Regions from separate parts of the Agrobacterium sp. fls2-241-TYG-188a genome, predicted to be linked through region 1. Evidence: predicted binding sites of a transcription regulator. Region 1 holds the regulator's gene; each other region holds the start of a gene.

Region 1 (3,275 bases):
TATTACAGCGAGAAGCGTGCTCTTTACGACGTGAACCTGAATGTCCGCGAGAACACGGTCACCGCGTTGATCGGCCCGTCCGGGTGCGGAAAATCCACCTTTTTGCGCACGCTCAACCGTATGAACGATACGATCGACGGCTGCCGTGTCACGGGCAAGATCACGCTCGATGAAGACGATATCTACGATCAGTCCATCGACGTGGTGGAACTGCGCGCCCGCGTCGGCATGGTGTTCCAGAAGCCGAACCCATTCCCCAAGACGATCTATGAAAACATCGCCTATGGCCCGCGCATCCATGGTCTTGCCCGCAACAAGGCGGATATGGACCAGATCGTCGAGTCCAGCCTGCAGAAGGCCGGTCTGTGGAACGAAGCCAAGGATCGCCTGCATGAATCAGGCACCGGCCTGTCCGGCGGCCAGCAGCAGCGTCTGTGCATTGCGCGCGCGATTGCTGTGTCTCCTGAAGTCATCCTGATGGACGAGCCATGCTCGGCGCTGGACCCGATTGCGACGGCAAAGGTGGAAGAACTCATCCACGAGCTGCGCGCAAACTACACCATCGTCATCGTCACCCACTCCATGCAGCAGGCAGCCCGCGTCTCGCAGCGCACCGCCATGTTCCATCTGGGCCATCTGGTCGAAGAAAACGACACCGACAAGATGTTCACCAACCCGGATGACCAGCGCACGCAGGACTACATCATGGGCCGCTTCGGCTGATCTGCCGCAGGTTGAAACCATTCGCGTGGCACCGCTTGAGCCCGTCCGGGCTTGCGGGCCAGCGCATCGAAACTGGAGATTTCGTACATGCCGACACATTCCCATATCATGTCCGCCTATGACGAGGAGCTGAAGTTCCTCACCCGCCGCATCGCCGAAATGGGCGGTCTGGCGGAACAGATGTGCGCCGATGCGGTGCGCGCGCTCGTCAATTCCGACGCAGCACTTGCCCAGAAGGTCATATCCGACGACACGATCCTCGATCATGCCGAGCGTGAGATTGGCGACAAGGCCATCGTCACCATCGCCAAGCGTCAGCCCATGGCTGCCGACCTTCGTGAAATCATCGGCTCGCTGCGTATCGCTGCCGATCTGGAGCGCGTGGGCGACCTTGGCAAGAACACCGCCAAGCGCGTCATCGCGGTTGCCGGTACCGGCGTTCCGCGCAAGCTGGCCCGCGGTCTGGAGCACCTGTCGGAACTGGCGCTGGTGCAGCTCAAGGAAGTGCTTGACGTCTACTCCACCCGTTCGGCGGAAAAGGCCCAGGCCATCCGCGAGCGCGATGAAGAGATCGATGCCATGTACACCTCGCTGTTCCGCGAGCTCTTGACCTACATGATGGAAGATCCGCGCAACATCACGACCTGCACGCATCTCCTGTTCTGCGCCAAGAACATCGAGCGCGTTGGCGACCACGCAACCAACATTGCCGAAACCATCTACTACATGACCACCGGCAGCCAGCCGGAAGGCGAGCGTCCGAAGGACGATAGTTCCAACACGCTTGGCGCAGTAACCGAGTGAGTTGCAGCATCGGCGCCGAAGGTCGAACATGACCTTCGGTCGGCCCGATGTGTCGATCAACATGCCAGAGCGGCCGCAATGCGCCCCGAAGAACGCCTTGCGCTCTGGTCAGACTGGCGGAGTTCAAATCCATGGTGCCGAAAATCGCAGTTGTCGAAGATGAAGAAGCGCTCAGCGTTCTTCTCCGCTACAATCTGGAATCCGAAGGTTATGACGTCGACACCATTCCCCGTGGCGACGAGGCGGAAATCCGCTTGCAGGAACGCACCCCGGATCTTCTGATCCTGGACTGGATGTTGCCGGGCGTTTCCGGCATCGAGCTTTGCCGTCGCTTAAGAATGCGCCCGGAAACCGAACGCCTGCCGATCATCATGCTGACGGCGCGTGGCGAGGAGAGCGAGCGCGTGCGGGGATTGGCGACCGGCGCTGACGACTATGTGGTCAAGCCGTTTTCGACCCCAGAGCTGATGGCACGCGTCAAGGCCATGCTGCGCCGTGCCCGCCCGGAAGTTCTGTCCTCCGTCCTGAAATGCGGCGATATCGAACTCGACCGCGAAACCCACCGCGTGCACCGCAAGACCCGCGAAGTGCGTCTGGGGCCAACCGAGTTTCGCCTGCTGGAGTTCCTCATGGTCTCCCCCGGTCGCGTCTTCTCGCGCTCGCAGCTTCTGGATGGCGTATGGGGTCACGATATCTATGTGGATGAACGCACCGTGGACGTTCATGTCGGCCGTCTGAGAAAGGCGCTCAACTTCTCCAATATGCAGGATGTCATTCGCACCGTGCGCGGCGCGGGCTATTCCATGGAAGCCTGACGGGCCTTTCGACACCCTTTTGAAGCACAACGCGCGCAGGATGTTCTGGCTGGAACACGGCGCGCGTTTCCTGTTTTATGCCAGGATCGAACAGCTGCCGCCGAGGGAACCGTCGTTTGCGTTCATCGCTAGGATAAATTCTCAGGTTCTGGCGGCGGCTCCAAACTTCGCCCTCGGGTGCGAAAAAGGGTAGGGCGGGATTTCCTTTTCCAAGCGATTTTTCTGAGTAAAAACAACAGGCAGGGACATTGCGGAAATTGAAATAGCGATACGGGTAATTATTCTTCTGACCGTGCCTTTACGTTGCAAGATAAAAGCGAATTTCAATTATCTGTAATTTAAGGTTTGACTATCAGGGAATAACCCTCTATCAATTGGTCATCGATATTTTGCTTGCTGAGCTTTGGTTGCCGCGCGATTAGCACCGCGTTTTGAACTAACCCTTTCCTTCAAAAAAATCGCTATACTCGCACACAGGGCGTCAGTTCTGTGATCTATCACTTATGCTTTGAAAGGGTTCATTATGACCACAGGCACAGTAAAATGGTTTAACTCCACCAAGGGCTTCGGCTTCATTCAGCCAGACAACGGCGGCACGGACGCATTCGTACACATCTCCGCTGTAGAGCGTGCAGGTATGCGCGAAATCGTTGAAGGCCAGAAGCTGAGCTACGACCTTGAGCGCGACAACAAGTCGGGCAAAATGTCGGCTTGCAATCTCCAGGCTGCTTAAATACGGAATCTGCTTTCCTTTGACCACGGATGTACTGGCACTGTCGAAAGTATGAGACCAACCGAGGTCAGGCACGTTGCCTGGCCTTTTTTTGTGCCGCAGCTCGGCACATGCGCCAGAGCGTTTTTCATTTGCGAAATCCGCCTCCGGCCACCCAATCCACTCCGCATCGGCATTTTTTTGAAATCGATCCCGATCTC
Region 2 (3,275 bases), on a different contig from region 1:
AATTCGACGCCGGTTTCGGCAACCGCCGCGACGGAGGCCACATCGAGCCCGCCCATCACGATAGCCGGAATCTCGATCATCGATGCCCACCATTCGCCAAGCGCAAGGTTCTTCGGATGCGCTTCCGGCTTGATATCGCCATCAAGCTTGCCGAAGAACATGTAGTCGGGCGTGCACTCTCCCTGCTCGAGCGCCTTGTGGCGATCATCCGCCGTGCCGCCGCCGACGATCAGCTTCGGCGTGAATTTCTCAACAGCTTCGGCAAGGGCTTCTGCGCCGCCGACAATATGAAGACCATCCGCCTTGACGCGCCCGGCCACCCGGCTGTCTCCTGCCAGAAGCGCAGCAGCGCCTGCTTCCTGGATGATGGGCACCAGAACCTCTGCGCGCTTCTGATAGGCGCCGTCATCGAGATCATATTGCGGAACGATCACGGAGGCGACATCGCCGCCGCGCAACGCATCCTCCAGGGCCTTTGCCTGATCGGCTGCATCAACACCAGCAGGAACGACCAGAACGAGGCGGCAACGATCTTCAGGTCCACTCATCGATTTATCCATTTTCCGCAGACAGGACGCCCGGCGCGCAATCTGCACTCGTTTTCATGTTCTAATTCCGATAGACCGGACAGGCGAAAGGATCAACCGTCCATCCATGCTGCCCGATTTCCATTTTTTTCTCGTTGCCATTCCCGCAGTCATCCTCGTCGGCCTTTCCAAGGGCGGGCTCGGCGGCGCTTTGGCGCTGATGGGCGTGCCGTTGATGGCCCTTGCCGTTTCGCCGGTGCAGGCCGCAGCCATTTTCCTTCCCATCCTTATCGTCATGGATCTTGTGGCATTATGGGCATGGCGACATCATAACCATCAGGAAACTCTGCTTATCCTTCTTCCCGGTGCGCTGATCGGGGTTGCGGTGGGCTGGGCGACATCCGCCATCATTTCCGCCGATACGATGCGTCTGGTTCTGGCTGTCGTCACGATCATCTTCGTCGCCCAGTATTTTTACGAGCGTTTCGTCGGACGGAAGATCGAGGTGGTTGCAAAGCCGCAAAATCGGGTCAAGGCGACGATCTGGGGCACATTTTCCGGCTATTGCAGTTTCGTGGCCCATGCGGGCGGCCCGCCCTTCCAGATCTATGTGATGCCGCTGAAGCTCGATCCGAAGAGCTATACCGGCCTCAGCGTCCGGTTTTTCGCCATCGTCAATGCCATCAAGCTCGTTTCCTATTTTGCACTCGAGGCACTGGATACGGCCAATCTCATGGCGGCCTTCACGCTTTTGCCAGTCGCCATCGTCTCAACGATGGTCGGCGCGCGGGTCGTCAAATACCTCAAGCCCGCGATCTTTTACCCGCTGATGTATTCGATGGTGTTTCTGGCGGCGCTGAAACTTCTATGGGACGCCCTGACCTGAGATTTTTGCAACCTTTACCCGCACGAATCAAAAGGCCCTGATCGCGACAGCAATCAGGGCCGAATTCTTAAAGCCGCTTCAATCGTGAAGCTGGCGACACCGGTTGTTTAATGCCTAGTGGAGGCCTGCAGCCTCTGCATCTCGTCCTTCAGGCGCAGTTTTTTGCGTTTCAAATCCACAATCTGCTGATCATCTGAGGAGGGGGAAGCGAGAACGGTTTCGAGCTCCTCCTCAAGAGCACCGTGTTTCTTTTCCAGCGATGCAATATGAGCCTGAATGGTCATGCGGCACGTCCTTCCTTGTTGAACCTACCTCCAGCGCTCCATCGCTGGAGTTTCAGGTTTACGAAGGTAATGTGACATGGAAACTTTGAATTGTCGAAGGAGGAATCAAGGCAATAGTTGGGCAAAATGGTCGCACGGGAAACTTCCCGTTATCGCCATTTGGTGGTACAGGCACGAAGACCGACAACAAAATGGCCGGATGGCGGTCCGGTTGTATCATATGGGGACAAAGACATGCCTGATCAGGACCATGCGGATGTTCGGCTCGCGCTCGCAAGACTGCGGCAGGAGCACGAAGATTACGATGCGGCGATCAACGCGATGATCCAGACCAACTGCGAAGCATTGCGAATTCAGCGAATGAAGAAGAAGAAGCTGATCATCAAGGACAAGATGACCCAGATCGAAGACCAGATCATCCCCGATATCATTGCTTGAGACGGAGAGACCGTTGAGTAGAGAGACGCCGCCTGTCGCCATCATCATGGGAAGCCAGTCAGACTGGGAAACCATGAAAAACGCCGCCGATACGCTCGATGCGCTGGACGTGGAATATGAAGCACGCATCATTTCCGCCCACCGTACGCCAGAACGCATGTTCAGCTTTGCCAGCGGCGCGCGCGATGAAGGTTTCAAGGTCATTATCGCCGGTGCTGGCGGTGCGGCCCACCTTCCCGGCATGACGGCGGCGCTGACGCCGCTCCCGGTCTTTGGCGTGCCCGTTCAATCCAAGACGATGTCCGGACAGGACAGCCTCTACTCCATCGTCCAGATGCCAGCCGGCATTCCCGTCGGCACGCTGGCAATTGGACGCGCAGGCGCGATCAACGCGGCACTTCTCGCCGCAGCGGTGCTGGCCCTGTCCGATGAGGATCTGGCTGACCGGCTTGACGAGTACCGCGCCCGCCAGACGGCGGCCATTGCCGAATACCCCCTGGATACGCCACAATGAAATCTGGAACGATCGGCATTATCGGCGGCGGCCAGCTTGGCCGTATGCTGGCCATGGCGGCTGCCCGCCTCAACTTTCGCACCATCGTGCTGGAACCGCAGGCCGATTGTCCGGCAGCCCAGGTCTGCAATCGCCAGATCGTTGCCGCCTATGACGATGAAAAGGCGCTGGCGGAGCTGGCAGGCATCTGTGACGTCGTGACCTACGAGTTCGAGAACGTGCCTGTCGTCGCCGCGCAGACACTGGCCGCGTCCGTTCCGGTCTACCCACCGGCACAGGCACTCAACGCATCTCAGGACCGGTTGACGGAAAAGCGCTTCCTCAACGATTGCGGCATCCCCACAGCCGATTTCCGCGCCGTGGACGATCAAGCCGGGCTCGAAGCCGCACTTGCCGATTTCGGTGGCAAGGGCGTGCTGAAGACCCGCCGCATGGGATATGACGGCAAGGGCCAACGGGTTTTCAAGGGTGGCGAAGACCTGACCGGTGCATTCGACGCGCTGGGTGGCGTGCCGCTCATTCTCGAAAGCTTCGTACCCTTCGAGCGTGAAGTCTCCATCATCGCCGCCCGCTTTCAGGATGGAACCGTCACCTGCTACGATCCGGCGGAAAACGTCCATCTGGGC
Region 3 (3,275 bases), on a different contig from region 1:
AAACGACGTCGCTCGATCCGATGCAGGCCGAACTCGTCGGCTTTTCCCTTGCCATCGCCAACAACGGCAATGATGCGAGCGGTCAGCAGATCATTGCGGCCTATGTGCCGATTGCCCACAAGACAGGGTCCGGCGGCGATCTCTTCAGCGATGGCATCAAGCTTGCCCCAGACCAGATCCCCGCCCGCGAGGCAATTGACCGGTTAAAGGCGCTTCTGGAGGACCCCACTGTCCTCAAGGTCGCGCAGAACCTGAAGTATGATTATCTGCTGGTAAAGCGGCTCGGCATCGTCATGCAGAGCTTCGATGACACCATGCTGATGTCCTATGTGCTGGAAGCCGGCAAAGGATTGCACGGAATGGACGCGCTGTCCGAGAGGTGGCTCGGGCACACGCCCATCGCCTATAAGGACGTCGCCGGTTCCGGAAAATCGGGCGTGACCTTCGATTTCGTCGATATCGACAAGGCGACCGCTTACGCCGCAGAAGATGCGGATGTGACCTTGCGGCTCTGGATGGTCTTGAAGCCGCGGCTTGCCGCGGACCGCCTGCTTTCCGTCTACGAGAAACTGGAACGCCCGCTGCTGCCGGTTCTTGCCCGCATGGAAGAGCGCGGCATCACTGTTGATCGCCAGATTCTCTCACGCCTTTCCGGAGAGCTTGCACAGAAGGCCGCCGCTTTTGAGGAAGAAATTTATGAGCTTGCTGGCGAGAAATTCAATATCGGCTCGCCAAAGCAGCTGGGCGATATCCTGTTCGGTAGGATGGGCTTGCCCGGTGGCTCCAAGACCAAGACCGGGCAATGGTCCACCTCGGCCCAGGTGCTGGAAGACCTGGCTGCCGAGGGCGTCGAGCTGCCGCGCAAGATCGTGGACTGGCGCCAGCTGACCAAGCTGAAATCCACCTATACGGATGCGCTTCCGGGCTATGTTCACGCCGATACGAAACGGGTTCACACCTCCTATTCGCTGGCGTCGACAACGACAGGACGCCTGTCGTCGTCCGAGCCCAATCTTCAGAACATCCCGGTCAGGACAGCAGAAGGGCGAAAGATCCGCACGGCCTTCATATCGACTCCGGGTAACAAGCTTCTGTCTGCGGACTATAGCCAGATCGAATTGCGCGTCCTTGCCCATGTTGCCGATATTCCGCAGCTGAGAAACGCGTTCGAGAACGGTATCGACATTCACGCCATGACGGCGTCCGAAATGTTCGGCGTTCCCGTCGAAGGAATGCCGTCCGAGGTTCGACGCCGCGCCAAGGCCATCAATTTCGGGATCATCTACGGGATTTCGTCCTTCGGGCTCGCCAACCAGCTGAGTATTGGAAGGTCCGAGGCCGGGGAGTACATCAAGAAATATTTCGAGCGCTTCCCGGGCATCCGAGACTATATGGAAAATACGAAGGCCTTTGCGCGTGACAAGGGCTATGTTGAAACCATCTTCGGTCGCCGCATCAATTATCCGGAGATCAAGTCGTCCAATCCTTCGGTGCGTGCCTTCAACGAGCGCGCCGCCATCAATGCGCCGATCCAGGGCTCCGCCGCCGATATCATCCGTCGTGCGATGATCCGTGTCGAACCCGCATTGGAGGATGGCAACCTCTCCGCGCGGATGCTCTTGCAGGTGCATGACGAACTGATCTTCGAAGTCGCAGAAGACGAGATCGACAAGACACTCTCGCTTGTCGTTTCCATCATGGAGAATGCGGCCATGCCCGCTGTGGACATGAGGGTGCCGCTGAAGGTCGACGCAAGGGCCGCGGACAACTGGGACGAGGCTCACTAGAGCCTCGTCCTTTCACAGGGAAACGCTTGATTGTCCCGATCCGGTTTTTATGTCATCGAAGTGTCGCCGGACGGGCGTAGGAGGTGTCCAGTTTCAGGAGCCTTCGCACCATGCACGCGCCAACCGTAACACCTCATCTCGCCGCTTATTCCGCTGCAAACAACGATAAGCCCCCGCGCCACCTCGGTGTTCGCTACAATCTGAATGCCGAGTTTCTGCACGAGCCGGGAAACACGGTCGTCTGCCATCTGGCGGAAGGCTCTCGCACGCAATGCGCTGTTGTCAGGACACGCCAAAAGCTCCTGGATTTGCCAGAGGCTAGAGCACATCTGGCCTTCACCCCCGTCTCCAGCCTGCATATGACAGTCTTTCAAGGCATTATCGAATATCGCCGCAACTGGCCCTACTGGCCCAAGGATATGCCGGGCGACACGCCGATTGCCGGGATGACGGATTTCTATTTCGAGAAATTGCAGCGATTTCCCGATCTCCCGCCTTTTGCGATGCAGGTGATACGCGTGACGCCCATCGGCCTGACGCTTAAGGGAGCAACCGCTGAGGATGACCGCACGGTGGCGCACTGGCGTGATGCCTTTGCGGATCTGTTCGGTTATCGGCACCCGGACCACGACAGCTACGAATTCCACATCACCTTCGCTTATCTGATGCGCTGGTTTGAACCGGCTTTTCTGCCGCGCTTGCAAAGAATGCTCGATGAAAGCCTTGAGGAATTGCGCGGGGCCGTGCCCGTTCTGGAATTGCGTCCCCCAGCATTCTGTGAATTCAGCGATATGAAGCATTTTGAGGAATTGATCGTTTTCGATCCGGTCTGATACGGATTGCCGGCGGCGTTGGCTTCAAATCGCGCCAGTGATTCGGCTGTTCTTGAAAAAATGTGTGCCGGGGCTGGTCAAAGCCCTGAGAGGCATGTATAAGCGCGCCAAATTTCCGAATAAAGAAACATGAGACATCAGGCCTTGGTTCTGGCTGATTACCGTGTTTCCCCGCTGAATTGGAGTTACACAAATGGCAGTACCTAAGAGAAAAACAAGCCCGTCCAAGCGCGGCATGCGTCGTTCGGCCGATGGCCTGAAGTCTGCAACCTACGTTGAAGACAAGAACTCCGGCGAACTTCGCCGCCCACACCACATCGACCTGAAGACAGGCATGTACCGTGGCCGTCAGGTTCTGACGCCGAAGGAAAGCGCATAATCTCTGCGCATTCTACAGTTTTCGAGAAAGCCGGCCTTTGGGTCGGCTTTTTTGTTTTGGCCCGTGCTGACCTCTCGCGCCGACAAAAATATGCGCGGTCCGATGTTTCCATTTGCGCCTGAATGGCTCTAGACTTCTCCGTGGGAGCAGGCTCGATAAGTCTGGCATGTGGAGGGGATAGACCGGTGAAATATCGCTGGATCGGCATTGTGCTTGTATGCCTCAGCCTTGGTGGCATTGCCTTGACCCGCGGAAGCGATCTGGTTGCAGAAAGCT

Evidence for each region. Region 1 encodes PhoB, which activates phosphate uptake and scavenging genes when phosphate is short. Its sites were predicted from a motif close to TGTCATNNANCTGTCAT; they were not measured.
Region 2: a site for PhoB is predicted at 1,758-1,774, ahead of QRN85_RS16630 (YdcH family protein). Genes of this name have one in related genera too.
Region 3: a site for PhoB is predicted at 1,838-1,854, ahead of QRN85_RS21895 (DUF1868 domain-containing protein). Genes of this name have one in related genera too.

Annotation. Positions count from the first base shown of each region.
Region 1 is NZ_JARVRD010000002.1:66,377-69,651, forward strand. Features, by position in the region: gene pstB (phosphate ABC transporter ATP-binding protein PstB) at 1-723, shown strand, start outside; gene phoU (phosphate signaling complex protein PhoU) at 811-1,527, shown strand; gene phoB (phosphate regulon transcriptional regulator PhoB) at 1,659-2,342, shown strand; gene QRN85_RS07165 (cold-shock protein) at 2,866-3,075, shown strand.
Region 2 is NZ_JARVRD010000003.1:553,359-556,633, forward strand. Features, by position in the region: gene QRN85_RS16620 (thiamine phosphate synthase) at 1-548, opposite strand, end outside; gene QRN85_RS16625 (sulfite exporter TauE/SafE family protein) at 655-1,413, shown strand; gene QRN85_RS16630 (YdcH family protein) at 1,521-1,697, opposite strand; gene QRN85_RS16635 (YdcH family protein) at 1,932-2,135, shown strand; gene purE (5-(carboxyamino)imidazole ribonucleotide mutase) at 2,149-2,649, shown strand; gene QRN85_RS16645 (5-(carboxyamino)imidazole ribonucleotide synthase) at 2,646-3,275, shown strand, end outside.
Region 3 is NZ_JARVRD010000009.1:17,416-20,690, forward strand. Features, by position in the region: gene polA (DNA polymerase I) at 1-1,787, shown strand, start outside; gene QRN85_RS21895 (DUF1868 domain-containing protein) at 1,898-2,620, shown strand; gene rpmF (50S ribosomal protein L32) at 2,814-2,999, shown strand; gene QRN85_RS21905 (sensor histidine kinase) at 3,185-3,275, shown strand, end outside.